DNA from 4 places in the Kitasatospora cinereorecta genome. Region 1 is predicted to be linked to each of the others. Evidence: riboswitches for the same ligand, from Rfam matches in the RefSeq annotation. Region 1 holds a riboswitch; each other region holds the start of a gene.
What was found. A riboswitch is a leader RNA that binds a small molecule or an ion and turns the genes downstream of it on or off. The one in region 1 is predicted to bind cyclic di-AMP.

Region 1 (7,135 bases):
ACCGCCAGTTCACCGGCGTCGAGGCATGGTCGCGGGCCAGGTGCACCGAGACCCCGACCTGGCAGTTGGTGACCTTGCCCGCGGTGCCGGTGTACTGCCGCGATACACACGCCGAGGCGTCACCATCCTTCAAGAACCCGGTGTCGTCGACGATCAACGCGCTCGGGGCGATGGCCTCGTGCATCCGCCAGGCGAGCCGGGCCCGCACCTGGGCCCAGCTCCACGGACTGGAGGTGACGAAATGCGCCAGAGCTTGCCGGTTGCCGTCCTCGCCCAGCCGAGCGGCCATCGGTTCCACCGATTTGCGCCGTCCGTCCAGCAGCAGTCCACGCACGTACGCCTGCCCCCAGCGATGCTGATCCGCACGCGTGAACGCCTCGAACATCTCCGCCGTGAACGTCTCCAGGTCCTCCCGGACCTGATCCATCTCCTCAGGTGTCACACACCATCAACGCGCCCACAGACACCAAGACACGCCACCAGCGCGTACAACTGACCAAGCCCTACTAGAGCTTCTCGACGGGCGCGTACCGCAGCAGCAGCTTCTTCGGGCGCTCGTCGCCGAAGTCGACCGTGGCCTTCGCCTGGTCGCCGAACCCCTCGACGGCCGTCACCGTCCCCAGCCCGAACTGGTCGTGCGTGACCCGGTCCCCCACCACCAGGGTGGCCACCGGCTTGTCCGCGGTACGCCGGGTCGCGAAGCCCGAGGGGCCCGACCTGGAGCGCGAGGAGGACAACGACGACGTGATCCCCGACGTCGGTCCCGCCGAGGCCGCCATCGGGCCCTTGCGCTTCCACTCCAGATGCTGGTCCGGGATCTCCTCCAGGAACCGCGACGGCGGGTTGTACGAGGGCTGTCCCCAGGCGCTGCGCATGGAGGCCCGGGTCAGATACAGCCGCTCGCGGGCCCGCGTGATGCCCACGTAGGCGAGCCGGCGTTCCTCCTCCAGCTCCTTCACCTGACCCAGCGCGCGCATGTGCGGGAAGACGCCGTCCTCCATACCGGTCAGGAACACCACCGGGAATTCGAGGCCCTTGGCCGTGTGCAGCGTCATCAGTGTGATGACGCCCGAGCCGTCCTCGTCCTCGTCCGGGATCTGGTCGGAGTCGGCGAGGTAGCCGGTCCGCTCCATGACCGCCTCCAGCACGACCGCCGGTCCGGCACCGGACTCCACGATCGTGCGGAGCTCCTCCATCAGCGTGTTGAACCGCTTCACGGCGTTGGCCGACCGGGCCGCCATGCCGTACGCCTCGTCGACGCGGCGCAGCGCCTGCGGGAAGGAGATCTTCTCGCGCAGCGACAGGGCGTCGATCATCGCCTCGGCCCGGTCGCCGATGCCCCGCTTGGGCACGTTGAGGATGCGGCGCAGCGGGACGGTGTCCTCGGGGTTGGCGAGCACCCGGAGGTAGGCCAGGACGTCCCTGACCTCCTTGCGCTCGTAGAAGCGCACTCCGCCGACGACCTTGTAGGGCAGCCCGACGCGGATGAAGATCTCCTCGAAGACACGGGACTGCGCGTTCGTACGGTAGAAGACGGCGACGTCGCCCGCCTTCGCGTCCCCGGCGTCCGTCAGCCGGTCGATCTCGTCGGCGACGAACTGCGCCTCGTCGTGCTCGGTGTCGGCGACGTAGCCGGTGATCCGGGTACCGGCGCCCGCGTTCGTCCAGAGGTTCTTGGGGCGGCGGCTCTCGTTGCGCTCGATGACGGCGTTGGCCGCGGACAGGATCGTCTGCGTGGAGCGGTAGTTCTGCTCCAGCATGATCGTCGTGGCGTCCGGGTAGTCCTCCTCGAACTGGAGGATGTTGCGGATGGTCGCACCGCGGAAGGCGTAGATCGACTGGTCCGCGTCGCCGACGACGCACAGCTCGCCCGGGGCGTCGGCCTCGCCCGCCGGGCCCACCAGCTCGCGTACGAGGGTGTACTGCGCGTGGTTGGTGTCCTGGTACTCGTCGACCATGACGTGCCGGAAGCGGCGGCGGTAGTGCTCGGCGACGTCGGGGAACGCCTGGAGCAGGTGGACCGTCGTCATGATGATGTCGTCGAAGTCCAGCGCGTTGGCCTCGCGCAGCCGCGCCTGGTAGAGCGCGTAGGCCTGCGCCAGCGTCTTCTCGAAGCCGTCGGACGCCTGGCCGGCGAAGGTCTCCTCGTCGATCAGCTCGTTCTTCAGGTTCGAGACCTTCGCCGTGAACGACTTCGGCGGGTAGCGCTTCGGGTCGAGGTCCAGATCGCGGCAGACCAGCGCCATCAGCCGCTTGGAGTCGGCGGCGTCGTAGATCGAGAACGACGAGGTGAAGCCGAGGAGCTTCGACTCGCGGCGCAGGATCCGTACGCAGGCGCTGTGGAAGGTCATGACCCACATGGCGTGGGCACGCGGGCCGACGAGCTGCTCGACGCGTTCCTTCATCTCGCCGGCGGCCTTGTTGGTGAAGGTGATCGCCAGGATCTGGCCCGGGTGCACCCCGCGCTCGGCCAGCAGGTGGGCGATCCGGTGGGTCAGCACCCGGGTCTTGCCCGAGCCCGCCCCGGCCACGATGAGCAGCGGGGAACCGGCGTGCACGACGGCGGCGCGCTGCTCGGTGTTCAGCCCGTCGAGCAGCGCGGCGGGGTCGACCACGGGGCGCGGGGCGCCGTCGCGGTAGTACGCGTCACGCGGCGGCGGAGGCGTGTCGAAGACGTCCTCGAAGAGACCCTCCGGCACCGCCTCGGGCGCGTGGTCCTCGGGGGGCGGCGGGGGGCCTTCGTCCGCTTGCTGGAGGCCGGTCAGGAAACTGTCGTCAAAGAGGCTGCTCATCGCCTCACGAGTCTAGGCCGCCGGACCGACAGCCCGGGGCCGCATTCCGCACGAGGGCCCGATCCGTGCGCGTACGGAGACGGGCCGCCCACGGTGCGTAGGAATCCGGGGCCCGTCACCGCCCGGCGGACCGCCGGTCCGGAGAGGTCACGGAAATGTATCGGGCATATCGAACATCAACCTTCACAGGGACACCACGGGTTGGCTAGCGTGCTCCGACGGGTGACCCGTACCCCTCTGAGGCGACCCACGCCGCGCGGGCACCCCTGCCGAATCCGTGCCGACCTCGAGGGAGCCGGAACCGGGGACCCACACGCAGCACCGGGGTGAATCGGTCCGTTCCCCAGGACCGTAGGGCAGCCTTCCGTTCCGCCCGAACCCGACAGCTAACCCGGTAGGCGGTCCACGGAAGGAGATGCCGGTCTTGGCATCGCATCGCAAGCCGCGCACGCGGGTGCGCACCACCACCCCTGCCGTCGGCCTCACGACGGCGGCACTGGCCTCCGTCACCCTGCTCTCGACGCAGAGCGCGACGGCCGCCCCGGCTGCGCCCAGGCCCAGCATCGAGGAAGTGCGGAAGAAGGTCGACGACCTGTACCGCCAGGCGGGCACGGCGACGCAGCAGTACAACAAGGCGAAGACCGCGTCCGCACAGCAGCGCTCCGAGGTCGACGCGCTGCTGGAGGCCGCGGCCGAGCGGGCCGACAAGCTCAACGAGACGCGCCGGGAGCTGGGCCACTACGCGGCCGCCCAGTACCGGGGCGGCGCGATCGCCCCGACGGCGACGTTCTTCCTCGCGGACGACCCGCAGGCGTACTTCGACCAGGACCAGCTGATGGCGCGGATGACCAGCCGGCAGCAGAAGGCGGTCGCCGACTTCCGTACGCAGCAGAACGAGGCGGCGGCGAAGCGGGTCGAGGCGACGAAGAGCCTGGAGACGCTGACCGAGTCGCAGGCGACGCTCCGCACCAGCAAGCAACAGGTGCAGAGCAAGCTCACCGAGGCGCGCTCACTGCTGTCGAAGCTGACCACCGAGGAGAAGGCACGCCTCGCGGAGCTGGAGCGCGAGAAGGCGGCGGAGGCCGAGCGCAAGGCGGAGGAGCTCGCGCGTCAGCAGGCCGCCGCGAAGGCGGAGGCCGACCGGGCCGCCGAGGAGGCGGCCCCGAAGGAGGAGGCGGGCCCCGGCACCGGAACGGGTGACGAGACGGGCTCCGACAGCGGCTACGCGTCCAAGGCCGACAAGGTCCTGGCCTTCGCCCGGGCCCAGATCGGCAAGCCGTACGTCTGGGGGGCGACGGGCCCGGCCTCGTACGACTGCTCAGGCCTCACCCAGGCCGCCTGGAGGGCCGCGGACGTCACCCTGCCCCGGACGACCTGGGACCAGGTGGAGGTCGGCACCCGGGTGGCCACGGCAGATCTGCAGCCGGGGGACCTGGTCTTCTTCTACGACGACATCAGCCACGTCGGCATCTACAAGGGCGACGGCATGATGATCCACGCTCCGAAGCCCGGCACGAACGTCCGTGAGGAGTCGATCTACTCCATGCCGATCTACGGCAGCGTGCGCCCGGCATAGCGCACGGACGCACGGAGGGCGGGCGTACGGGGCCGTACGCCCGCCCCGCGGAGAGACAGGCGGGTACGGGAGCCGGCTCAGGTCCAGAGCGTGGCGATGAAGACGTTGGCGACCGTCAGCCCTCCGACGGCGGCGAACTCGCCCTTGCCGGCCTTCTCCTCGTCCCGCCTCACGTACACGAGCGCCAGGATCACGATCAGGACCATCAGCTTGATGCCGATCTTGACGTTGTTCACCGTCCGGTCGTCGGCCTGGTCGAGCCCGACGAGGGCGACGCCCGTGACCAGCATGGTCAGCGCACCGTGCAGCATGGCGGGCACGAAGCGTGCCGTGCCCGCCCCCATGGCCTTCATCTGGGTCAGGAAGCCGCCCAGCAGGGAGGCGATACCGATGATGTGCAGGGCCACGAAGACATTGATGAGTACGTCCATGGCCGCAGCCTAGCCGCGGGCATATCACCACTCTTCGGCCAGGTAGGACTTCCCTACGAGCTCACTCACACCTGGTGCGAATTGCCGGACTCCGGTCGATCTTTCCGATCACTCCGAGAAAACGAAACGTCACATTGAGGCAATAGCTGTCATTACGCCTCTTACTCGCGCCTCGGGTCTAGCGTCCCTCCCAGGTGACCGATTCCCCACCGCCGCCCCCGTACCCGGCGGTACCCCGGTCGCCCCGCCAGGACATCCGGCGGTGGGCCACTCCCCCTTCGGTGGCTCGCCGGGGACCCTCGGCGGGCCGGCCGGTACCCCCCGGCGGGCAGTCGAACGGAAGGACCCACGCCCTCGTGGCCGCCCATCGCAAAGCCGCTCACCGCAAGCCCAAGCAGCGCCTGTTCACCGGGCCTGCTGCCCGGACCGCAGCCACCCTGGCCCTCGCCGGGGCGGCGACCGCGACCGCCCTCGAAGGTGCCGCCCAGGCCGAGCCCCAGCTCTCCCCGGCCCAGGTCAGGGCCAAGGTGGACCGGCTCTACCACGATGCCGAGGTCGCGACCGAGAAGTACAACGGCGCGAAGGAGAAGGCGACCGCGTCAGCGAAGTCCCTCGACGCGCTGCGCGACGAGGCCGCACGCAGGACCGGCCGCCTCAACGCCGCCCGCGACGCGCTCGGTTCGTTCGCCGCGGCGCAGTACCGCAGCGGCGGCATCGACCCCGCCGTCCGGCTGGCGCTCTCCTCCGACCCCGACGAGTACCTGGAGCGGGCCGCGTTCCTGGAGCGGGCCGGTGACCGCCAGGCCGGCGCGGTCAACGGCGTACGCCGGCAGATCAGCGAGGTGGCCCGGCTGCGCGCCCGGGCCGAGGACGAGCTCGCCGTCCTCGCCTCCCGCCAGGCCGACCTGAAGAAGCACAAGGACGCGGTCCGCACGAAGCTGGCCGACGCCCAGCGGCTCCTGGCCACCCTGACCGCGGCCCAGCGCGCCGACTACGAGCGCTCCGCCGACGCCGGGCACGGCGGCCCGGCCGTGCGCGCCGACCGCAGCACCACGCGCGGCTCCGTCGCCGCCCCCAACGCCCGTGCGGCGCGGGCCGTCGCCTTCGCGTACCAGGCACTGGGCAAGCCGTACGTCTGGGGCGCCACCGGCCCCGCCTCCTTCGACTGCTCCGGCCTGACCCAGGCCGCCTGGCGTGCCGCGGGCGTCTCGCTGCCCCGCACCACGTACACCCAGATCAACGCGGGCCGGCGCGTCTCTCGCTCCGAACTGGCCCCCGGGGACCTGGTGTTCTTCTACTCCGGAATCACCCACGTCGGGCTCTACATCGGCGGCGGCCAGATGATCCACGCCCCGCGTCCGGGCGCACCGGTCCGCATCGCGCCGATCAGCGAAATGCCTTTCTCGGGAGCGACCCGGGTGGCGTAGGCTCCGCGCCGACCGACCGGCAGTGCCCGGAACCCGCGAGAGAGAAGGCTCCACCGTGCCCGTGGACACCGACGTCCAGAATTACGCCCGTGCGCTCACGCTGCGCTCCCCCGACCACTACCGGGTGGGTCCGTTCACGGTGCGTCACGACCCGGGCTGGGAGCTGAAGTTCGCCAACTACGCCATCCCGGACCGGGGTGCGGAACCGACCGGCCAGGACGTCGCCGAGCTCGTCGCGGCGTTCCGCGAGCGGGACCGGCTGCCCCGCCTGGAGTACCTGCCCTCCTGGGCTCCCGAGGTCGAACCGGCTCTGCTGGCCGCCGGTTTCACCGTGGAGAACCATGCCCCGGTGCTCGCCTGCACCCCGGACGAGCTCCTCGCGCCCAAGCCGGTGGACGGACTCCGGGTCGCCGAACCGGTCACCGACGCGGAGTTCACCGCGGCGGCGGCCGTCCAGCACACGGGATTCGGCGGGGAGGGGGGCCCCGACGACGGCGAGATCGCCTGGCTGCGCGGGGCCGTGGCCGACGGGGGCGTCGCGGCGCTCGCCGTGCTCGGTTCCGAACCCGCCGGAGCGGGCGGCTGCTCGGTCCCGGTCGACGGCATCAGCGAACTGACCGGCCTCGCCGTCTCCGAAACCCTTCGCCGCCGCGGCATCGGCGCCGCGCTGTCCGCCTGGCTGACCAGGACGGCGTTCGACCGCGGCTGCCACACCGTCTGGCTGGAGCCGGGCAGCCCGGAGGTCGAGCGGATCTACGCGGGCGTCGGCTACCGCAGGATCGGCGAGAAGCTCAACATCTCGCTCGCCCCGCAAGCCGCCCCTGACCGCCCCTGAGGGCGCCCCCACGTCTCCAGGGGGCCGCGGCTCAGACCAGCCGTCGCGCCGTCGCCCACCGCGTCAGTTCGTGC
Region 2 (7,135 bases), 1.4 Mb from region 1:
TCGGCGCCGGTGGCCAGTACCCGCTCGCAGGCGTCGATCACGTTGCTCAGCGGGCCGGCCCAATGCACGGGGTGGTCCCCGGGTCGCTCGGAGGTGGAGGAGAAGATGACGTCGCCGCTGAACACCGTGCGCTGCGTGGGCAGGTACACGATCAGGTCGCCCGCGGTGTGCGCGGGCGGCAGGGCGGACACCTGCACCGCGTAGTCCCCCAGAGTCAGTTCGAGCTCTCCGGTGAAGAAGGTCGTCGGACGCACCGGCTCGGTGGCCGACCAGTCGAACATCCCGAAGTGGCGGCCCAGGTACGCGCCGAGGGGTGTGGCCGGATCACCCCCCGCCACCAGGGCGTGCTGCTGCCGCGGGGTGGGCTCGTGACGGAGGTGTTCCTTGGCCTCCCGGGTCGCGATGATCTCCGCGTCCGGAAGCACCCCGGCGCCCCAGAAGTGGTCCCCGTTGGCATGGGTGACGATGACCCGGTCGACGCTCACCCCGTCGGGCAGCAGCTTCTCGCTCTCCGCGAGGAACTGGCCGGCCAGCGCGCGGTCGTACGGGGCGTCGATCCAGAGCGCGCCGCGCGGCGACACGAGAAGCCCGCAGTTGGCCAGCCCCCAGCCCCGCCTGGCCGGAACCCATGCATGCAGGCCCGCGCCGAGGTCGACGATGTCTCCACCCGTGATCGACATGGGGCGATTATGCCGACCTCGGTCCGACCGCGCGTTCGAACTCAGCCAACCCATGCTCCCATTGACGCAAAATCGCCCCTCACCTCGGCCGTCCGTCACGCGCCGGTGACCGTGCGGGGTTGCCGGGCCCCGATCACCTCCAGAACCTTCCGGACAATTCTGGGATATCACCCGTCGATATCGAGCCGCTCGACAGATACCCCCACCGAAGCAGCAGAACCTCATCGCGCCGACTACCCACCGAGCATGGCCGAAAATAGTCCCCGCCATGACTCCTGGAACGCAAGAAGAATGCTTGTTCTTGCTCGATCGAGACAAGTAACATGCAGAATTGAACAAACAGGTGCCGATTTCACCCAGACATCCCAGGTGCGAACAGCAGCGGAAGCGGAGTGCGGACATGTCCCATGTCGAAACCGAGACAGCCGGCCAGCCGGAGTGCTGGCGTCGCGCCGCCCGGGTCGCGGCCGACCGGGCCGACGTCCTGCCCGCCACCGGTGAGCGCATCGCCGTGGTCGGCTGCGGAACGTCGTACTACATGGCACAGGCATACGCCTCGCTCCGCGAGGACTCCGGTCAGGGCGAGTCCGACGCCTTCGCCGCGTCGGAGTTCCCCTTCGGCCGCTCGTACGACCGGGTCGTGGCCCTGACCCGCTCGGGCACCACGACCGAGGTGCTCGACCTGCTGACCCGGCTGCGCGGCACCGCCCGCACGGTGGCGGTGACGGCGGACCCGCGGACCGCGGTGATGACGGCCGCCGACGAGGCGGTCGTGCTGGACTTCGCCGACGAACGGTCCGTGGTGCAGACGCGGTTCGCCACGACCGCACTCACCCTGTTCCGTGCCCATCTCGGGCTGCACACCGACGACGTCGTACGGGACGCGGAGGCGGCGCTGGCCGGGCCGCTGCCCGAAGGGCTGCTGGAATGCTCCCAGTTCAGCTTCCTGGGCCAGGGCTGGACGGTCGGACTCGCCAACGAGGCGGCGCTCAAGATGAAGGAGGCGTCCCTGTCCTGGACGGAGTCGTATCCGGCGATGGAATACCGCCACGGTCCCATCAGCATCGCCGCGGCTGGGACGGCGACCTGGATGTTCGGCCCCGCGCCGGAGGGCCTGGCGGAGCAGGTGCGGGCGACCGGCGCCCGCTGGGTGGAAAGCGGCCTGGACCCGCTGGCCGACCTGGTCCGGGTCCAGCGGCTGGCGATCGCCCGCGCGGCGGCCCGCGGCCTCGACCCGGACCTTCCCCGTCACCTCACCCGATCGGTGGTGCTCGACGGAGCCACCGCGGGCTGAGTCACGGCACGGCCGGGCGGGTGCCGGGCGGTTCGCCCGCCCGGCACACCGCTCCACGGACCGTGTCGCGGTCAGTCCTCTTCGAAGTAGGCGTCCAGCGCGGCGTCGAGCTCCGCCGTCCACTCCTTGAGGCTGCTCCGGGCCTCCGCCTCGACCTCGGCGTTGAACCACCGGCGGCTCGACACGTGCACCGTGACGGTGAACCGACGCCCGAAGCGGGCGGTCTTGACCTCGACCGCGCCGATCTCGCTCCAGTCGAACTCCGCCTCCTGGTCGTCCAGCGTGAACCGGACGCCGTCCCGGTCCACCCGGATGGATCCGCGCCGGTCGCTGACCTCGAAGACGGGCCCGTCGGCCTCGTCACCGTCCTCGCGCGAGGCCGGGGCGGCGGGCTCCTGCCCGGCGTCCCGCGGCGCCTGCGCCGCCTCGGCACCGGCGGGCACACCGGACGTCTCGGGCTCTTCCGGCACCTCCGACGCCTTCTCCGCTCCACCCTCCGTCCGCGCGGGGGCAGGGGCCGTCAGGCCGGGGATGTACGCCGGGTCCGTGCCCGCGGCGAACTCGGGCTTCGTGTTGGAATCTATACGCTGCTCCACGGCGGGCAGTATGGTCGACGAACCTGTACGTGACCAGTCGCCCTACGGCCGGGCACCGCGGCACTGCGGCGGAATCCACCGGAACGCGGCGGCGTCGCGCCGGCCCCGGCCGGCGGACATGCCCGGCGCACGGCAGGCACCCGCACGAGCGGCCGACCGGAGTTCCCCGTCGCTCACGCCACGACGATCACGAGCAACTCCCCCGCCCCCAGGCATGGTTGCCCCCGTCGGCACGGGCGGGGAAGCCGCGGTGCGGGGCCGCGGCCCGGGGAACACCGACACCCCCGCACCCGCGGCAGGCTCGTGCCGCATGCCGACCGATCGCCGCCGCCGCGCCGGACACGAACGACGGGTGGTGCGGGTTCTTCCGAACCCGCACCACCCGTCGTCGGTGCTCCGCTGTCACACGGCGGAGCCTCAGTAGGCGCCGAACACGTTGTCGATCGAGCCGTACCGGTCGGCGGCGTAGTTGCACGCGGCCGTAATGTTGGCGACCGGGTCGTAGCTGTCCATCGACGTACCGGGCACGTGGTAGGCCTGGAAGGTCGGGTCGATCACCTGCAGCAGGCCCTTGGACGGGATGCCCGCGGCGGCGTTCGAGTCCCAGTTGTTGATGGCCATCGGGTTGCCCGAGGACTCACGCATGATGTTGCGGTGGATGCCGTCGTAGCTGCCCGGGATGCCGTGCTCGGCCATGACCGCCAGCGACTCCTTGATCCAGCCGTCGAGGTCGTTCGTGTACGCGGCGGGAGCGGCGGCCGGCGCCGCCGCGGGCGCGCCCTGCGCGCCCTGCGCGGCGAGCGCGGTGCCGGTGCGGTCCGAGCGGTCGGCACGGTCGGCACTCCGCTCGGCGGAGGCGGACGCCTTGGATTCGGCCTTGTCCGCCGTTCCGGCCTTGTCCGCCGACTTGCTCTCGGCCTTCGCACCGATCGTCAGCTTCAGACCGGCGTGAATGAGGTCGGGGTTTCCACCGACGGCCTTTCGGTTGTCGGCGTACAGCGCCTTCCAGCCGCCTTCGACGGAATGCTCACGCGCGATCTTGGAAAGAGAATCGCCAATGATCACGGAATAGGTGACGGGCGCGGACTTCTGCGCGGCAATCGCCTTGCCGGATACGGCAGTCGACGTGGTCACCTTTTCGACGGCGACCGGCTGCGCCGGTGCGGCGAAGGCTCCGGTCGCGCCGATCACGGGAAGGGCGAGAGCGGCTCCGCCCGTGCTCACGGCGATGATGCCGCGGGTCAGCGAACTGGTCCTGAAACGACGGTGCTTACCCTTTGCGGGCATGGTGAATTCCTCTCCGCCGCCTGCGAAGTGAGCTGTCGGGTTCGGGCTGGAGATGCCCGGCCGCATGTGCATGCGACTTCACCCCGAGCCGCTCCGGGTACCGGATCGGCACTTACCTGGGTCCCCCGCTCCTGCCGTACGAGATGTGGTCGGGTTCCCGGACGGCGGCAGGATTCGGCGTTCCATCCGGAGTGAGGGTGACCGTAGGCGAGGAATAGCGAAAGGAACAAGCCCCGAATTCGTGATCACAATTCACTTGCAAGATCGATCCATCGGAATTCATGTAATCAACCCCACACCCACGATGCCAACCTTCTTGGCGCGCAAGGGAACCGGTCGACATGTCGATGCGTCCGGGACCCGCGGCAGTGACTCTGGTCACGAGGTCCGAAAAGGGCGATTTGCGACCACCTGAAACCACTCGGGTCGCACGAAATGGCCTTTTATGAATTACGGGATGAATTACTGATAACTCACTAAATCGGGCATACGGCTCATTGGTACGTTTCAGGGCATATCAGCGGCAGCCGCGTGGAATCGATCAGCGCATGACCCACAGCGCACGCCCTCACCCCACGAACCCGCGGATCACCGTCCTGCCCGTCCAGCCCGGCGATCCGCCGTTCCGCATCATGGAGATCGACGGAGAGATGGCCGGCCGGGCGACCTCGATGACGGACGTGCTGTTCATCGCGCGGGCTGCCGGCATCAGGGTCCATGACCTCGACGACCCGGCGGCGGTCCGGTGGGTGGGCGGCGGCAAGCTCACCTGGAGGCCGCACTGAGCCCGGCGCACACCGCACGGGGCGTCGCCCTGCCTGCGCGCCTCCCCGACCGTGCGTCCACGCCGCGCCACCACACGAGCATCGTGGCGCCGTCGCCTCAGCCGGCCGGAAGTTCGCCGGTCCAGGGGTCGAGGCCCGCCCTGCGTCGGGCCCGCTGGACGACCCGGCTCACGAACGCGTGCGACTGACGCCCCCTCATCCCGTCCACGCTGAGGGGGACGGACTCGAAGCTGCCGGCCAGCAGCCTCCGGAGGAACTCGGCCATCCCGAAGCGGTACACCGCGAAGGTCGGCACGGTGTGCCGGCCGCAGACCACCACGGGCCAGCGGTCGGGGTCCTCGTCCGTCGTCAGCCAGCAGAGGATGTCCGCCTCGGTGGTCGTACCCCAGGCGAGCAGCGCACCGGGATCGAGCACCAGATCCGTCCCCGCAGGATCGGCCCAGACCTCGTCGGCCTCCACCCGCCACACCTCGCGGACGGCACCGGTCCCGTCGGCCATGGCATCGGCCGGGCGGCACCCGTCCGGTGCGTCCGCGGGCAGCGGCCGGTGCACGACGATCACGTCGTCGACCGACCCTTCCCCGTAGGCCCTCATGAAAGCCTTGTAGTCGGCGGGGAAACAGGCCCCCCACCGTGCTTCCGCGACGGCCCAGTCGACCTGCTCGTCGGTGCCGTACGTCGTCGGCAGCAAGCGCTCCAGTGCCTCGATGGGCCGGGGGATCACCGGCCGCCTCCCCGTACGCGCACACCTCGTAACGCGCATCCGTGCCCCGGATTCCGGCCGCTCACGCTCCGTCCCCACACCAGCGACTCCCCGCCTGTCCCGTGGAAGGACCTGTTCCTCCCTCAGGCCCAGCGACCGGCGGGCCGCGAACATCACACCGGCCGGCCCGGAACACCCCCGCGGGCGGGGTGGGGCCGTGCTGGTGTCCGGGAAGAGTCGCCGGCGCCGGGCCTGCTCGGTGGCGCCGGTGCGGGATTCCGGGCGCCGCGGCTGTGGTCAGTCCGCCGCGGAGGCTCCGACGACCAGGACGGATGGGGGCTGGTTCACGTGGCCTCGGCCTCGTCCAGGCCGATGGCGGCCGCGGGGCACACCTCGGCCGACTCGCGGACCGCGGTGTGCAGGCGGGCCGGTGGTGCGGCGTCGAGGAGGACGACGATTCCGTCGTCCTCCCGCTGGTCGAACACATCCGGTGCGACCAGCACGCACCGGCCCGCGCCGCAACAGACGTCCTGGTCGACGGTGACGTTCACGGATGCCTCTGGGCCGGTGCCGGTGGGTCTGAGCGCGCCTGCCGCGCTCGGGTCCGCTCGTTCTGCGTCCGCTTCCGGTGACGGCCCGCCGCGCTCACCATCTGACCGGCACCTCGGCCAGCCCGCCGACGATCAGCCCCTCCAGCCGGCGCAGGCCTTCTGCGGGAACCGCGAGTTCCAGGGAGGGGAGCCGGCGAAGGAGCACGTCCAGCACCGTCTGCAGCTCCGTGCGGGCCAGGGCCTGTCCGAGACAGGAGTGGGCACCGGCGCCGAACGCCAGGTGAGCGTTGGGCGTGCGGTCGAGCATCATGTCCTCGGCACCGTCGAACACGGTCCCGTCGCGGTTGGCCGCGGCCATGCTGCACAGCACGGTCGTTCCGCGTGGCAGTACCGCCCCGCCCACCGCGGTGTCCTCACCGATGTACCGCGGCATACCGATTCCGGGGTTGGCGTCGAAACGCAGCGCCTCCTCCACCGTCGAGCGCACCAGCGACCGGTCGGCCAGCAGCCGCTCCCAGCGGCTCCGGTCGACGAGCAGCATGGCCACCATCTTGGCAATCATGTTGGCGGTCGTCTCATGGCCGGCGACCAGCAGCGCCTGCCCGGTGGCAACCAGCTCCCGGTCCGGCATCCCGCCGCCCCCGGCCTGCCCGGATCCGATCAGGGAGCTGAGCAGGTCGTCGGCGGGCCTGGCCCGCTTGGCGTCGATGTGACCGCTCATGTAGTCGTCGAACTCGGCCTGCGACGCGGCGACTTCTCTTTGGGTGTAGCGATTGAGGTTGAGAACGCTGTCGGACCAGTGGGCGAATCTCTCCCGGTCCGAGTCCGGCACACCCAGCAGGTCGCAGATGACCCACACCGGCAGCGGGAACGCCAGCGACGACTTGAGGTCCGCGGGGTGCCCGTGTTCCAGCATGTCGTCGATCAGCCGCTCGGTCATCGCCTCGATGCCGGGCCGCAGCGCGGCCATGCGCTTGGCGGTGAACCACTTGACCACCGACCGACGCCACCGCTGATGCTCCTCCCCTTCCTGGGGAAGCGCGGTGACCATGCCCTCGTTGAACACGCCGCCGGATTCGCTGTCGGAGATCCGGGCCGCGTCGTCGGCGTTCAGCAGCCGGGAGAACCGGGGGTCGGACAGGACCTGTTTGACGTCCTCGTACCGGGTCAGCAGTGACGCCTCGTCACCGCTGGGCAGCTTCACCCTGGCCACTGGACACTGCTGCCGGAGACTCGTCC
Region 3 (7,135 bases), 1.5 Mb from region 1:
GAACGTTGTTCACCGCTTGTGAGCTGGCCCTTGTGCCGGCGGGTCCGGTGGACCACCGGTCCGCGACACCCCCTCGCCACACTCCCGAAACACCCCGGCACCCCCCTCGCACGGCCCAGTGGGCGGACCCCGGAGCCCCTTCGAGGCAGAACTTCGCCCAGCGGGACCGAATTCCTTGTGAAGAAGTTCACGAACTTCGTCGCGGCAGCTCGCGTAAGCCCCCTCCACGGGGGGCTCCGGCGGTCATGAGCGGCTCAAAAGTGCAGGCCGGAGTGCGTTTGAGCGCGATCTCACGATCGCTTCGACCGCACTGTGATCAGGCCGCCGACCAGGCGATGCCGTCGAGGATGTCGTGCTCGCTGACGACGACCTCCGCAGCCCCGGACCGCTCCATCACCGCGAGCAGGACGAGCGCCCCGGAGGTGATCACATCGACCCGGCCCGGGTGCATCGCGGGGATCCGCGCCCGCTGCTCGTGCGTCGAGGCGAGGAGCCGTCCGGTGATCTCCCGTACCTGCTCCAGGGAGATGCGGGAGTGGTGGATCGCCTCGGAGTCGTACTCCCGCAGCCCGAGCGCGATCGCGGCGAGGGTGGTCACCGTGCCCGCCAGACCGACGAGCGTGGCCGCCTCGGCGATCGGCACGGTCTCCTCCGCCAGGTCGAGGGCGGCGTCGATGTCCGCGCGGATCGCGGCGATCCGGTCGGGCGTGGGCGGGTCCACGACCGCCCCCTCCCGGACCAGGTGGCGCTCCGTCATACGGACGCAGCCGATGTCCACGGACCGGGCCGCACGGACCTCGTCGTCGCCGACGACGAACTCGGTGGAGCCGCCGCCGATGTCCACGACGAGGTAGGGCTTGTCCAGGTGGTCGCTGCCGACCAGCTCCTTGGTCGCCCCGTCGAAGGAGAGCCGCGCCTCCTGGTCGCCGCTGACGACCTCGGGCTCGACACCCAGGATGTCCAGGACGCCCCGGACGAACGTGTCGCTGTTCTCCGCATCGCGGGAGGCGGAGGTGGCGACGAACCGGATCCGCTCCGCGCCGAGCTCCTTGATCGCGGCCGCGTACTCCCTGCAGGCGGCGAAAGTGCGCTCCAGCGCCTCGGGGGCCAGCCGTCCGGTGCGGTCGACGCCCTGGCCGAGCCGGACGATCCGCATCCGGCGGTCGAGCTCGGTGAGGTGCCCGGTGGCCGGGTCCACGTCGGCGACCAGCAGACGGATGGAGTTGGTACCGCAGTCGATGGCGGCAACGCGGGTCATGGGGGCTCCTGTTGTGTAGGCCGGGGCTCACCCGGCCCGCGGTCCTCGTACGCTCGAAGATGCCCTCACCCGCCGGTGCGGGCCCGGGCCCGCACCGGCGGCGGAGCCCAGGCCCGCGGCCCCCGGACGAAGCCGGGGAGGGCGCGGGCGGGCGGTCCGGGGGCGGTTCCCGGTCACGGCAGGCGGGTCAGGAGGGCTGCGTCTCGCCGCACGGCGAGACGCAGGGTCCCTTCGCCCACCACTCGGGCAGCATCGCGATCGCCTCGTCCCCCAGGGGATTCACCCCGGGCCCCGCGGCGAGCGAGTGGCCGACCAGGACGTGCAGGCACTTCACCCGGTCCGGCATGCCGCCCGCGCTCGGGAAGCCCTCCAGGACCTCGATGGCGTCGCGGCGCGCGAGGTAGTCCTCGTGGGCCGCGCGGTAGGCGGCGGCCAGCTCCGGGTCCGTCGTGAGGCGCTCGGTCATCTCCTTCATGACCCCGTTGGCCTCCAGCGTGCCGATCGCGGACGCGGCACGCGGGCAGGTCAGGTAGTACGTCGTCGGGAACGGCGTGCCGTCCTCCAGGCGTGGCTGCGTCTCGACCACGTCCGGATTGCCGCAGGGGCAGCGGTGCGCGATGGCGCGCAGTCCGCGCGGCGGCCGGCCGAGCTGCTGCTCGAAGGCGGCGATGTCCGCCGCGGTGGGCGTGGTGGATTCGGTCTGCGGAGGGGGCGTGTCCATGCCTGCCTTGAATGTCATCGGTCGGTCTGTATGTGTCGGTGCGTGCACGGGAGCGGCGCCGGAGTCATTCGCGGTCCGCGCTGTCGACGCCGTCCCAGAGGTTCGAGTGCCAGGGCCTGCCCGTCGCGCCCGGTTCCCCGCGGCGGACCTCCGACGCGTCCGGGTCGATCACCGTGTAGCCGGTCTCCCCGGGCAGGACGTAGTGCAGGTGCTGACGGGCGAGACGACGGATGTACGCGTCGTCCTGGAGCCGCGCCTTCTCGTCCCGCAGCTCCTCGGTCCGCTCGTGCGCCTCCCGCGAGAGCCTCTCCTGATCCGCGATCTGGTCGCGCTGGGAGATGTACTGCCGCATCGGGTACGCGAGGGCGACCACCAGGGAGCAGACGATCAGCGCCAGGAACGCGGCCCGGCCGGTGAGCCGGGAGCGCCGGGCCTGGCGGCGGTTCTGGGACCGGTAGACGCGGGCCGCCGTCTGCTCGCCGAGCAGCCGCAGCCTGGTCGCTGTGGAGAACCGGTCACGATCCTTCCCGGCCATCTCTCACGCCTCCCCGTTACGCACGTCCGTCCCCGCACACGGTACGGGACCGAGTGCGGGGACGGACGGAGGCCGGTGCCGAACGGGGGCTCAGCTCCTGCTGCCGGGCTGTCAGCCCTCGAAGCGGAACCGCGGGAACGCCGAACGGCCCGCGTACACCGCGGCGTCGTCGAGGATCTCCTCGATGCGCAGCAGCTGGTTGTACTTGGCGACACGGTCCGAGCGGGCCGGGGCGCCGGTCTTGATCTGACCGCAGTTCACGGCGACGGCGAGGTCGGCGATGGTGACGTCCTCGGTCTCACCGGAGCGGTGGGACATCATGCACTTGAAGCCGTTGCGCTGCGCGAGCTCGACGGCGTCCAGGGTCTCGGTCAGCGAACCGATCTGGTTGACCTTGACGAGCAGGGCGTTGGCCGAGCCCTCCTCGATGCCGCGGGCGAGGCGCTCCGGGTTGGTGACGAAGAGGTCGTCACCGACGATCTGCACCTTGGCGCCGAGCTTGTCGGTGATGACCTTCCAGCCGGCCCAGTCGTCCTCGTACAGCGGGTCCTCGATGGAGACGAGCGGGTACGCGGAGACGAGCTCCTCGTAGTACTCGGTCATCTCGGCGGCCGAACGGGACTTGCCCTCGAACTCGTAGACACCGTCCTTGTAGAACTCGGACGCGGCGACGTCGAGCGCGAGCGCGATGTCGCGGCCCGGGACGTAGCCGGCCTCCTTGACGGCCTCGATGATGAGGTCCAGGGCGGCGCGGTTGGACTCGAGGTTCGGGGCGAAGCCGCCCTCGTCGCCGAGACCGGTGGACAGGCCCTTGGTCTTCAGGACCTTCTTCAGGGTGTGGTAGATCTCCGCACCCCAGCGCAGGGCCTCGGAGAAGGACTCGGCGCCGATCGGCGCGATCATGAACTCCTGGATGTCCACGTTGGAGTCGGCGTGCGAGCCGCCGTTCAGGATGTTCATCATCGGAACGGGCAGCAGGTGCGCGTTCGGGCCGCCGAGGTAGCGGAACAACGGGAGGTCGGAGGCCTCGGACGCGGCGTGGGCCACGGCCAGCGAGACACCGAGGATGGCGTTGGCGCCGAGCGAGCCCTTGTTCTCGGTCGCGTCGAGGTCGAACATCGCCTGGTCGATGAGGCGCTGCTCGGTGGCGTCGTAACCGACGAGCTCCGGGCCGATCTGCTCGATGACGGCGAGGACGGCCTTCTCGACACCCTTGCCGTGGTAGCGGTTGGGGTCGCCGTCGCGAAGCTCGATGGCCTCGAACGCACCGGTGGAGGCGCCGGACGGAACGGCAGCACGTCCCGTGCTGCCGTCGTCGAGGCCAACCTCGACCTCGACCGTGGGGTTGCCCCGGGAGTCGAGGATTTCCCTGGCTACGACGACGTCGATGGACGGCACGAGGCATCTCCTTCTGGGATATGACACTGGTTGTGCAGGGTCACTGTGGCCTTGCGGCACGAGCCTAACCGGCCCGGCCCGCTCCGTCGGCCGACCGCCCGTCCCCTGGGACGAAAAAGGACCCAAGGACCCGCATTACCGGCAAAGCTCCAGAAATTTACTGGCCGGTAACTACAACAGTTGAACGATCGCCCTCACGGGACCCCCGGGAAAACGCCCCGGCCCGGCGCACACGGGGGTGAGCGCGCCGGGCCGGGAGCACCGCCGGGAGGAAAGGCCGGGACTACTTCAGGTGGAGCTGCTGACCCGGGAAGATCAGGTCGGCGTCCTCGACGATGTCGTCGTTCAGCTCGAACACCTTCTGCCAGCCGCCCTTGACGCCCTTGGCCCCGGCGATCGTGCTGAGGGTGTCGCCTGCCTTCACCTTGTATTCGCCGTCACCCTTCTTGACCTTGTCGCCGGTCGGAGTGGTCACGGTCTTCTCGGCCTCGGGGGCCGTGCGCGTCTCGCTGCGGCTGGCGGGCTGCTCGGCCTCGCGCTCCGGCTGAGCCGCCTTCGGCTCGGCCTCGCTCTGCGCGGAGCCGGTGTCGACACCCGGGTCCACACCGTCGTCGGTCAGGCCGCCGGCGCCGGCGCAGGCCCACGCACCCGGGCCCTGCAGGTCGAGGAGCTTCTCGGCGGTGGCTATCTGCTGGTCCTTGCTGGCCAGGTCGGCGCGGGAGGCGTACTGGGTGCCGCCGGCGGCCGCCCAGCTGGACTGCGAGAACTGCAGGCCGCCGTAGTAGCCGTTGCCGGTGTTGATGGACCAGTTGCCGCCGGACTCGCACTGCGCGACGGCTTCCCACGTGGCGACGGAGGCGGCGGAGGCACCGGTCGCGCCCATCAGCGGAACGGCCACGGCCGCACCGGTGACGCCGGCCAGGGTGGCGATACGGACGGCCTTGGACGGGCGACGGTGCTTGCCCTTGCTCGAAAGCAGCATGGTTCTCCTCACCGACGCCTACGAGGTGAGCTGTCGGGTTCGGGCCTGTGAGTTGCCCGGTCGCCCGCACTGGCAGGCGACTTCACCCCGAGCCGGCCCTCGCCCGTCTTCCGACGGCCGGGTCCGGCACTTACCTGGGTCCCCCGCTCCTGCCTACGGCGCTTTACGCGTCTGTCCCCTTCGGCCGACGGCAGGATTCGGCGTGTCGGTCGAAGGTGCCCGCGGTGCGAGCGGTTCAGACCGTAAACACACACAACGCCGACATTCAAAGATGGACATAACTGTCAATCAGCACTTATCACCCTGGAGGACCCTGCCGTTTCCGCAGGTCGGAGGCGATACGGGCCGAGCAGACGGGTGAGGCGGGCCAGTTCAAGCAAAGAGACCCATGTCTCACTTACGCATAAGTGGACATAGGCCCCTGAACTACCCCTGATTTTGGGGTGTTTTCCCGTCTTTGATCACTTGCCGACCGCGGCCTCGGCACCGGGCTGCGCGTCCGCTCCGGCATCCTTCGCGTCCGCCTGGAGGCCCAGGTCGAGACTCTGGCCGGGCAGGATCACATCCGGGTCGGAGCCCAGTTCCGTCTTGTTGGCCGCGTAGAGCGCGGGCCAGCCGCCGGGCAGTTCCCGCGCGTCGGCGATCGCCCAGAGGTTGTCGCCCTCGCGGACGGTGTAGGTCCCGTCCGCGCCGGCCTCCGCACCCTCACGGGCGCCGGACTCGCCGCGCGAGGCGTGCCGGCCGGACTCGCGCCCGCTCTCCAGGTCCGTCCCGGCATCCGCCTCGGGGGCCGCCGGACCGCGGTGCTTCCCGCCCGTCTCGCCGGCGCCCTTCGCGGCGCCGGACGTTCCGGACGCCCCGGGGGACGAAGAGGTGGAGGGCGACGAGGACGGCTCGGGCGCGTCCGGCGCGGCGTCCTCCTCGGACGTGTCCGCCTTGTCGTTCTTGTTCTTCCCGTCCGCCTTGTCCGGCGTCCCGCCCGAAGCGGTGTCCGACGGGGTCGCCGTGTCCGTTTGACCGGCGGACGGCTCGCCGCCCGGGTCGACGCCGGGCAGGGCGCCGTCCAGCGCGAGTCCGGAGATCACCGCGCAGCTGGGCCACGCCTGCGGCCCCTTGTCGCTCAGCACCTTCTCCGCGACCGATATCTGCTGCGAGCGGCTCGCGAGGTCGGCGCGGGAGGCGTACGCCGTGCCGCCGTAGGCCGACCAGTCGTCCTGCGAGAACTGCAGGCCGCCGTAGTGGCCGTTACCGAGGTCGGCGCTCCACATCCCGCCGCTCTCGCACTCGGCGACCCGGTCCCAGGTCGAGGCGTCGGCGGCGTGCGCGCCGGTCGCACCGAGCAGCGGGATGGCGATGGCCGATCCCGTCACGCCCGCGGCGACGACGATGGCGGGTGCCTGGCGAGGGCGGCGGTGTCTGCCATTCGCGGAGCCCATGGGATTGCCTTCCGTGTGACTGACATGTGACGGGTGAGTCGAACGGTGAACCTAGCCGTACTCGAACGTGTGTCACAAGTCGATGCAGCGGAGATCACGCGAAAGTCACAGAGTTGACAGAGTGTCACTTCTTTCGGCCGGATGTCCGGGTTCGAACTCCACCGGAAGCGTGCGCAGTCCGCGCATGATGAGCCCGCCCCGCCATCGCAAATCGGCAGGTTCCGCAGCGAGCCGCAGGTCAGGGAGGCGTCTCAGCAGCGCGGCCAGCGCCGCCTGCCCCTCCAGCCGGGCCAGCGGTGCACCCAGGCAGTAGTGGATGCCGTGCCCGTATCCGAGGTGCTGATTGTCACTCCGTGCGAGGTCCAGGGTGTCCGCGTCGCGGAAGCGCTCCGGATCGCGGTCGGCGGCTGCCAGCACCACGAGAACGGGGTCCCCCGCCGCGATGTGCCGGCCTCCGAGCGTCACGGGTTCGGTGGCGTAGCGCCACGTCGCCAGCTCCACAGGACCGTCGTACCGCAGCAGCTCCTCGATGCCCGTGGCCAGCAGCTCCGTCTCGCCCGCCGCCAGCGAGCGCTCCAGCCGCATCCGCTGTTCCGGGTTGCGCAGCAGGGCGTACGTGCCGTTGCCGATGAGGTTGACCGTGGTCTCGAAACCGGCGAAGAGCAGGATGAAGGCCATCGCAGCGGCCTCGTTCTCGGTGAGGTGCTCGCCATGGTCGCTCGCCCGGATGAGTCCCGAGATCAGGTCGTCGCCGGGATTCCCCCTTTTACGGTGGATGAGTTCGGCAAGGTAGCCCCGCATCTTC
Region 4 (7,135 bases), 1.1 Mb from region 1:
AGATCGATCACCGAGAGGCGCAGCAGCCGCCCGGTGGACGTCACCGCACCCACATCGCCGCGCGCCGTCGCGGCGACCGCCGAGACGATCACGTCGTGCTTGGTGCGCCTGGCGTCCTCGGCCACGACGATCGGGTCGGCGCCGGCCGTACGCGCCAGCAGGCCCGTCGAGGAGAGAAGCACCCGGCACGGGTCGTCCGCGACCTCCAGCGGTACGGAGGCCACCTGAGAACCGGCCGACTCCAGCAGCACCGTGCGCCGGTCGGTGCCGAACTTCTTCGCCACCGCGGCCAGTTCGGCCGAGACGAGCTTGCGCAGCTCCGCGTCCGACTCCAGGATCGCCGTCAGCTCGGCGATCTCGCCGGCGAGCCGGTCGCGCTCGCCCTCCAGCTCGATCCGGTCGAACCGGGTCAGCCTGCGCAGCGGGGTGTCCAGGATGTACTGCGTCTGGATCTCGCTCAGCGAGAAGCGCTCCATCAGGCGCTCCTTCGCCTGCGCCGAGTTGTCGCTGTCCCGGATGAGGCGGATGACCTCGTCGATGTCGAGCAGAGCGACGAGGAGACCCTCGACCAGGTGCAGGCGGTCGCGACGCTTGGTCCTGCGGAACTCACTGCGCCGGCGCACGACCTCGAAGCGGTGGTCGAGGTAGACCTCCAGGAGCTCCTTGAGCCCCAGGGTGAGCGGCTGCCCGTCCACCAGCGCCACGTTGTTGATGCCGAAGGTCTCCTCCATCGGCGTCAGCTTGTAGAGCTGCTCCAGCACGGCTTCCGGCACGAAGCCGTTCTTGACCTCGATCACCAGGCGCAGACCGTGCGCCCGGTCGGTGAGGTCCTTGACGTCCGCGATGCCCTGGAGCTTCTTCGACCCCACGAGATCCTTGATCTTGGCGATCACCTTCTCCGGGCCCACGGTGAAGGGGAGTTCCGTCACGACGAGGCCCTTGCGCCGGGCCGTGACGTTCTCTATGGCGACGGTGGCACGGATCCTGAACGTGCCGCGCCCGGCTGCGTACGCGTCCTTGATGCCGCCGAGGCCGACGATCCGTCCGCCGGTCGGCAGGTCGGGTCCGGGGACGAAGCGCATCAGGGTTTCCAGGTCGGCGCCCGGATGCCTGATGAGATGGCGTGCGGCGGCGATCACCTCTCCGAGGTTGTGCGGGGGCATGTTGGTCGCCATGCCGACGGCGATCCCGGACGCGCCGTTGACCAGGAGGTTCGGGTACGCCGCGGGGAGGACGACCGGCTCCTGCTCCTGGCCGTCGTAGTTCGACTGGAAGTCGACGGTGTCCTCGTCGATGGACTCCGTCATCAGCGACGTGGCATCGGCCATCCGGCACTCGGTGTACCGCATGGCGGCCGGCGGGTCGTCGTTGCCGAGCGAGCCGAAGTTGCCGTGACCGTCGACGAGGGGCAGGCGCATCGAGAACGGCTGTGCCATGCGCACCAGTGCGTCATAGATCGACGCGTCACCGTGCGGGTGCAACTTGCCCATCACTTCGCCGACGACGCGGGCGCACTTCACATAGCCGCGGTCGGGGCGCAGCCCCATCTCGTTCATCTGGGACACGATGCGGCGGTGCACCGGCTTCATGCCGTCGCGGGCGTCGGGCAGAGCGCGGGAGTAGATCACCGAGTACGCGTACTCGAGGAAGGAGCCCTGCATTTCGTCGACGACGTCGATGTCGAGGATCTTCTCCTCGAAGTCGTCCGGCGGCGGGGTTTTCGTGCTGCGGCGGGCCATCGCGGCTGCGACTCCTTCACAGATTCTGTCGGGCAACCTCAGGTTCTGACGCCGACCATTGTGGACCGCCGTACCGACAACGCCGACCTCGACCCGTCCGAAGTGGTCTCCCGGGCGTCCCCGGAGCCCCTGTTTACGGCAGCATCTACGACAACATTCACGGAACGGGAACTTCGCCAGGTGCCCGTGCGCTTGCTTACAGTGGCAGGTCCGGCAGGAAATCCTGTATCGATCGAAGGGACGTACATGCCCATGGGTCACACGGCCACAGCCCAGGCCGGTTCCGGCGGCTTGACGGCGACCGAGCACCGCTTGGCCAACGGCCTGCGCGTCGTGCTCTCCGAGGACCATCTGACCCCGGTCGCGGCGGTCTGCCTCTGGTACGACGTCGGTTCCCGCCACGAGGTCAAGGGACGCACCGGCCTCGCTCACCTCTTCGAGCACCTGATGTTCCAGGGGTCCGGCCAGGTCAAGGGGAACGGGCACTTCGAGCTGGTGCAGGGCGCGGGGGGCTCCCTCAACGGCACCACCAGCTTCGAGCGCACCAACTATTTCGAGACGATGCCCACGCACCAGCTGGAGCTGGCCCTGTGGCTCGAGGCCGACCGGATGGGCTCCCTGCTCGCCGCGCTCGACGAAGAGTCCATGGAGAACCAGCGCGACGTCGTGAAGAACGAGCGCCGCCAGCGGTACGACAACGTCCCGTACGGCACGGCGTTCGAGAAGCTCACCGCCCTCGCGTACCCGGAGGGCCACCCATACCATCACACGCCGATCGGCTCGATGGCCGACCTGGACGCTGCCACGCTGGAGGACGCGCAGGCGTTCTTCCGTACGTACTACGCGCCGAACAACGCGGTGCTCTCGGTGGTCGGGGACATCGACCCGGAGCAGACGCTCGCCTGGATCGAGAAGTACTTCGGCTCCATCCCCTCCCACGACGGCAAGCAGCCGCCGCGAGACGGGACGCTGCCCGGCACCATCGGCGAGCAGCTGCGCGAGGTGGTCCACGAGGAGGTCCCCGCGCGTGCCCTGATGGCCGCGTACCGGCTGCCGCACGACGGCACCCGGGAGTGTGACGCCGCGGACCTGGCGCTGACCGTGCTCGGCGGCGGCGAGTCGTCCCGGCTGCACAACCGCCTGGTCCGCCGGGACCGTACGGCGGTGGCCGCGGGATTCGGGCTGCTCAGGCTCTCCGGGGCGCCCTCGCTGGGATGGCTGGACGTCAAGACGTCCGGCGGCGTCGAGGTGCCGCAGATCGAGGCGGCCGTCGACGAGGAGCTCGCCCGGTTCGCCGCCGAGGGCCCCACGCCCGAGGAAATGGAGCGGGCGCAGGCCCAGTTGGAGCGGGAGTGGCTGGACCGGCTCGGCACGGTCGCGGGCCGCGCGGACGAACTGTGCCGGTACGCCGTCCTGTTCGGCGACCCGCAGCTCGCCCTGACCGCGGTGCAGCGGGTTCTCGACGTCACCGCCCAGGAGGTCCAGGCGGCCGCCCAGGCGCATCTGCGTCCCGACAACCGGGCCGTCCTTGTCTACGAGCCGGTCGAACCGGCCGACGAGACGGACGGCACCGACGCGCACGAGGGGGCCGACAAGTGACCGACGCCGCCGTGACTGGAGTAGCGATGGAGTACCACCCGCAGCCGACCGCAGGCGAGGCCAGGCCCTGGGCCTTCCCCGCACCCGAGCGCGGCGCCCTGCCCAACGGCCTGACCGTGCTGCGCTGCCACCGCCCCGGCCAGCAGGTCGTCGCCGTGGAGATCTTCCTGGACGCGCCCCTGGACGCCGAGCCCGAGGGCCTGGACGGCGTGGCCACGATCATGGCGCGGGCGCTGTCCGAGGGAACGGACAAGCGCTCCGCGGAGGAGTTCGCCGCCGAGCTGGAGCGCTGCGGCGCCACCCTGGACGCGTCCGCCGACCACCCCGGCGTCCGCGTCTCCCTGGAGGTCCCGGTATCCCGGCTGGCCAAGGCGCTCGGCCTGGTCGCCGAGGCGCTGCGGGCGCCCGCCTTCTCGGAGAGCGAGGTGGAGCGCCTGGTCGGCAACCGTCTCGACGAGATCCCGCACGAGCAGGCCAATCCGGCCCGCCGCGCAGCCAAGCAGCTCTCCAAGGAGCTCTTCCCGGCAACGGCGCGGATGTCGCGCCCGCGCCAGGGGACCGAGGAGACGGTGCGCCGGATCGACGCCGCGGCCGTGCGCGCCTTCTACGACGCGCATGTCCGCCCGTCCACCGCGACGGCCGTGATCGTCGGCGACCTCACCGGGGTCGACCTGGACGCACTGCTCGCCGACACCGTCGGAGACTGGTCGGGCAACGCCGCCGAGTCCCGCCCGGTACCGGCGATCACCGCGGACGACACCGGCCGTGTGGTCGTCGTCGACCGTCCCGGAGCCGTGCAGACCCAGCTGCTGATCGGCCGGATCGGCGCCGACCGGCACGACAGCGTGTGGCCCGCCCAGGTCCTCGGCACGTACTGCCTGGGCGGCACGCTCACCTCCAGGCTGGACCGCGTGCTGCGCGAGGAGAAGGGCTACACCTACGGGGTCCGTGCCTTCGGGCAGGTGCTGCGCTCGACCGCACCCGGATCCGCCTCCGGGGCGACCGGTGCCGCGATGCTCGCCATCAGCGGTTCCGTGGACACGGAGTCCACCGGGCCCGCGCTGGACGATCTGTGGAAGGTCCTGCGCACGCTGGCGGCCGAAGGGCTCACGGACGCCGAGCGCGAGACCGCGGTGCAGAACCTCGTGGGCGTGGCTCCGCTGAAGTTCGAGACGGCTGCCTCCGTCGCGGGCACCCTGGCCGACCAGGTCGAGCAGCACCTCCCGGACGACTACCAGGCCCAGCTGTACGCCCGCCTGGCCGAGACCGGCACGGTGGAGGCCACCGCCGCGGTGGTCAACGCCTTCCCGGTCGACCGTCTGGTCACCGTCCTCGTCGGGGACGCCGCGCAGATCGCGGAGCCTGTCAGGGCGCTGGGCATCGGAGAGGTGACGGTCGTCAACGGCTGACGTGCCCGGAGCGACGCGGACCCCGGCGAGTACGTTCTCGCCGGGGTCCTCCCATTTGTCCGTGTCAACCGCACATGCGGCTTTATGTCCTGTGGGATGTATGACAAAAGGCCTGATCCGTTTGGCGTCGGAAAGTCGTCCGGCCTAGCGTCGGCCCGGCTGTCCGTCAGACATATGCCGCGTCCGCGGCGCCGGGCAGCCATCGCCGAGTCCCCGTCAGGCGCGAGCCTGGGGAGCCGGGGACCCACGAAGTCCCTGGGGTGAATCGGACGCCTGCGCCCTCGCACGGGGCGAATGCGTCCGTAGGAGACCTTCCTGCTCCGAACCCGTCAGCTAACCCGGTAGGCGAGAAGGAAGGAAAGGATCAGTCCCTCCATGGCGTTCACCCGTGCCACCGGGAAGCACCGTGCCCCGAGCCGCCTGACGCGCAGGAGCGCCCAGGTCGCCGGCATCGCGGCTCTGGCCACCACCGGCGTCATCGGCGGTGTGTCCTCCCCGGCCCTCGCCGCGGACTCCGAGGCCCTCACCGCAGGCGGCACCGGCCTGACCCAGGCCGTCACGATCGACTCCACCCTCGCCGACCAGATCGCCGCCCAGGCGAAGGCACAGCAGCATCAGGCCGACCTCGCCGCCAAGGCCGAAGCGAAGGCGAAGGCGAAGGCCGAGGCGAAGCGCAGAGCGGAAGCCCGGGCCGAGGAAGCACGTGAGGCCGAGGCGCGCGCCGCCCGCGCAGCCGAGCGCGCCCGGCTGAACTCCTTCCACCTGCCGGTCGCCGGCTCCCAGGTGACCACCGGCTACAAGTCCGGCGGCGCCCTCTGGTCCTCCGGCAGCCACTCCGGCGTGGACTTCCGCGCCGCGTCCGGCAGTTCCGTCGTCGCGGTCGGCGCCGGCACGGTCGTCGAGGCGGGCTGGGGCGGGGCCTACGGCAACAACGTCGTGCTCCGGATGACGGACGGCACGTACACCCAGTACGGCCACCTCTCCTCGATCGGCGTCTCGGTCGGCCAGAGCGTCACCCCGGGCCAGCGGATAGGCCTCTCCGGCTCGACCGGCAACTCCACCGGACCGCACCTGCACTTCGAGGCGCGGACCACCCCGGAGTACGGCTCGGACATGGACCCCGTCGCCTACCTCCGCGCGCACGGAGTCCAGGTCTGACCTGTCGCGGGCTGTCCCGTCGACGAAGGCCCCGGCACCCTTGGGTTCAAGGGGTCCTCGCAACTCCCACAGATCGCGGGTGTTGCGAGGGCCGTTAGAACCCAAGACCCGCCGGGGCCTTCGTCGTGCCGCCGGGGAAGGTGCGCGACGAAGCTCCGCGGAAGTGCTTTCCGGGCAGAAGATATGCATGGATTCCGCTCCGGCATCGGAAATTCACGCTGATTGCAATAGAGTCACGGAACAGGCGTCGATCGGCCGCGTTTCGCGGGGATTAAGGCGGAGGTTCGGACATGCGCATTCCCGCGCATTCGGTATGCACGGCAATCCGTGACGACATCGTCTCCGGTGTCTTCGAGCGTGGCAGCCGCCTCACCGAAGAGGTGCTCGCGCGTCGCTACGGGGTCTCCCGTGTCCCGGTGCGCGAGGCACTGCGCACCCTGGAGTCCGAGGGGTTCGTCGTCACCCGTCGGCATGCGGGGGCATGCGTCGCGGAGCCCACGGAACAGGAGGCCGCCGACCTCCTGGAGATACGGATGCTCCTGGAGCCCCTCGGCGCCGCACGTGCTGCTCAACGCCGTACGGAGGCACACCTCAAGGTGCTCCGAGGCCTGGTCAGGCTGGGGCAGGAGCGGGTGCGCAGGGGTGAGGGGGAGGACCTGCGCTCCCTCGGCGGCTGGTTCCACGAGACGCTGGCCCAGGCTTCGGGCAGTCCCGCGCTGATCGCGCTGCTCACCCAGCTCCGGCACAAGATCGCCTGGATGTACGCGGTCGAGCAGCCGGCCCGCCCCGCCGACTCCTGGGCCGAGCACGGCGCCCTCGTGGACGCCGTGGCGCGCGGCGACGCGGAACGGGCCCGGGTGCTCGCCACCCAGCACGCCGAGCGCGCCACGGCCGCGCACCGGCTGCTGCGCCGCACGGACCGGCCGGGGCGCGCGGCGGACGCGTCCCGGGTGAGGACTTCGCAACACGCCGTAAACACCGCGGGCGTCCGTCATTAACAATTGCGCCGTATACAGGGAAGGTAATTGCGGGAGGGCTTTCTTTTTGCTGCCCTGATTCCGGTCTGCCGGGTGTTCCTCCTTCCCGTTCCGGAAACAGGAAAGCCGCGACCCCCGAGGGGTGTCGCGGCTTACCCGTGGAAAGGGTTCCGGTACGGGCCGGCTGGATCAGACGGTCTCCGGAAGCTCCTCGAGCCCCTCGGCGACCAGCTTCGCCAGACGGTCCAGGGCA

Region 2: another riboswitch for cyclic di-AMP. It lies ahead of ACFPN0_RS26035 (transglycosylase SLT domain-containing protein); the one in region 1 lies ahead of ACFPN0_RS20350 (NlpC/P60 family protein).
Region 3: another riboswitch for cyclic di-AMP. It lies ahead of ACFPN0_RS13030 (transglycosylase family protein); the one in region 1 lies ahead of ACFPN0_RS20350 (NlpC/P60 family protein).
Region 4: another riboswitch for cyclic di-AMP. It lies ahead of ACFPN0_RS25305 (M23 family metallopeptidase); the one in region 1 lies ahead of ACFPN0_RS20350 (NlpC/P60 family protein).

The regions. Positions count from the first base shown of each region.
Region 1 covers NZ_JBHSJP010000001.1:4,378,741-4,385,875, reverse strand. The annotation lists gene ACFPN0_RS20360 (IS701 family transposase) at 1-427, opposite strand, end outside; gene ACFPN0_RS20355 (ATP-dependent DNA helicase) at 507-2,792, opposite strand; cyclic di-AMP (ydaO/yuaA leader) riboswitch at 3,050-3,209, shown strand; gene ACFPN0_RS20350 (NlpC/P60 family protein) at 3,208-4,368, shown strand; gene ACFPN0_RS20345 (hypothetical protein) at 4,446-4,799, opposite strand; gene ACFPN0_RS20340 (C40 family peptidase) at 5,156-6,226, shown strand; gene ACFPN0_RS20335 (GNAT family N-acetyltransferase) at 6,282-7,061, shown strand; gene ACFPN0_RS20330 (response regulator transcription factor) at 7,093-7,135, opposite strand, start outside.
Region 2 covers NZ_JBHSJP010000001.1:5,737,616-5,744,750, reverse strand. The annotation lists gene ACFPN0_RS26055 (MBL fold metallo-hydrolase) at 1-680, opposite strand, end outside; gene ACFPN0_RS26050 (SIS domain-containing protein) at 1,081-1,974, shown strand; gene ACFPN0_RS26045 (hypothetical protein) at 2,046-2,570, opposite strand; gene ACFPN0_RS26040 (hypothetical protein) at 2,613-2,747, opposite strand; gene ACFPN0_RS26035 (transglycosylase SLT domain-containing protein) at 2,988-3,857, opposite strand; cyclic di-AMP (ydaO/yuaA leader) riboswitch at 3,860-4,047, opposite strand; gene ACFPN0_RS26030 (hypothetical protein) at 4,406-4,642, shown strand; gene ACFPN0_RS26025 (SMI1/KNR4 family protein) at 4,740-5,366, opposite strand; gene ACFPN0_RS26020 (ferredoxin) at 5,690-5,896, opposite strand; gene ACFPN0_RS26015 (cytochrome P450) at 5,991-7,135, opposite strand, start outside.
Region 3 covers NZ_JBHSJP010000001.1:2,866,667-2,873,801, forward strand. The annotation lists gene ACFPN0_RS13010 (Ppx/GppA phosphatase family protein) at 317-1,258, opposite strand; gene ACFPN0_RS13015 (DUF501 domain-containing protein) at 1,446-1,979, opposite strand; gene ACFPN0_RS13020 (FtsB family cell division protein) at 2,044-2,514, opposite strand; gene eno (phosphopyruvate hydratase) at 2,626-3,912, opposite strand; gene ACFPN0_RS13030 (transglycosylase family protein) at 4,196-4,894, opposite strand; cyclic di-AMP (ydaO/yuaA leader) riboswitch at 4,895-5,065, opposite strand; gene ACFPN0_RS13035 (transglycosylase family protein) at 5,356-6,330, opposite strand; gene ACFPN0_RS13040 (cytochrome P450 family protein) at 6,436-7,135, opposite strand, start outside.
Region 4 covers NZ_JBHSJP010000001.1:5,485,984-5,493,118, forward strand. The annotation lists gene ACFPN0_RS25290 (DNA gyrase/topoisomerase IV subunit A) at 1-1,739, opposite strand, end outside; gene ACFPN0_RS25295 (M16 family metallopeptidase) at 1,986-3,338, shown strand; gene ACFPN0_RS25300 (M16 family metallopeptidase) at 3,365-4,747, shown strand; cyclic di-AMP (ydaO/yuaA leader) riboswitch at 4,941-5,109, shown strand; gene ACFPN0_RS25305 (M23 family metallopeptidase) at 5,123-5,905, shown strand; gene ACFPN0_RS25310 (GntR family transcriptional regulator) at 6,196-6,903, shown strand; gene ACFPN0_RS25315 (HPr family phosphocarrier protein) at 7,072-7,135, opposite strand, start outside.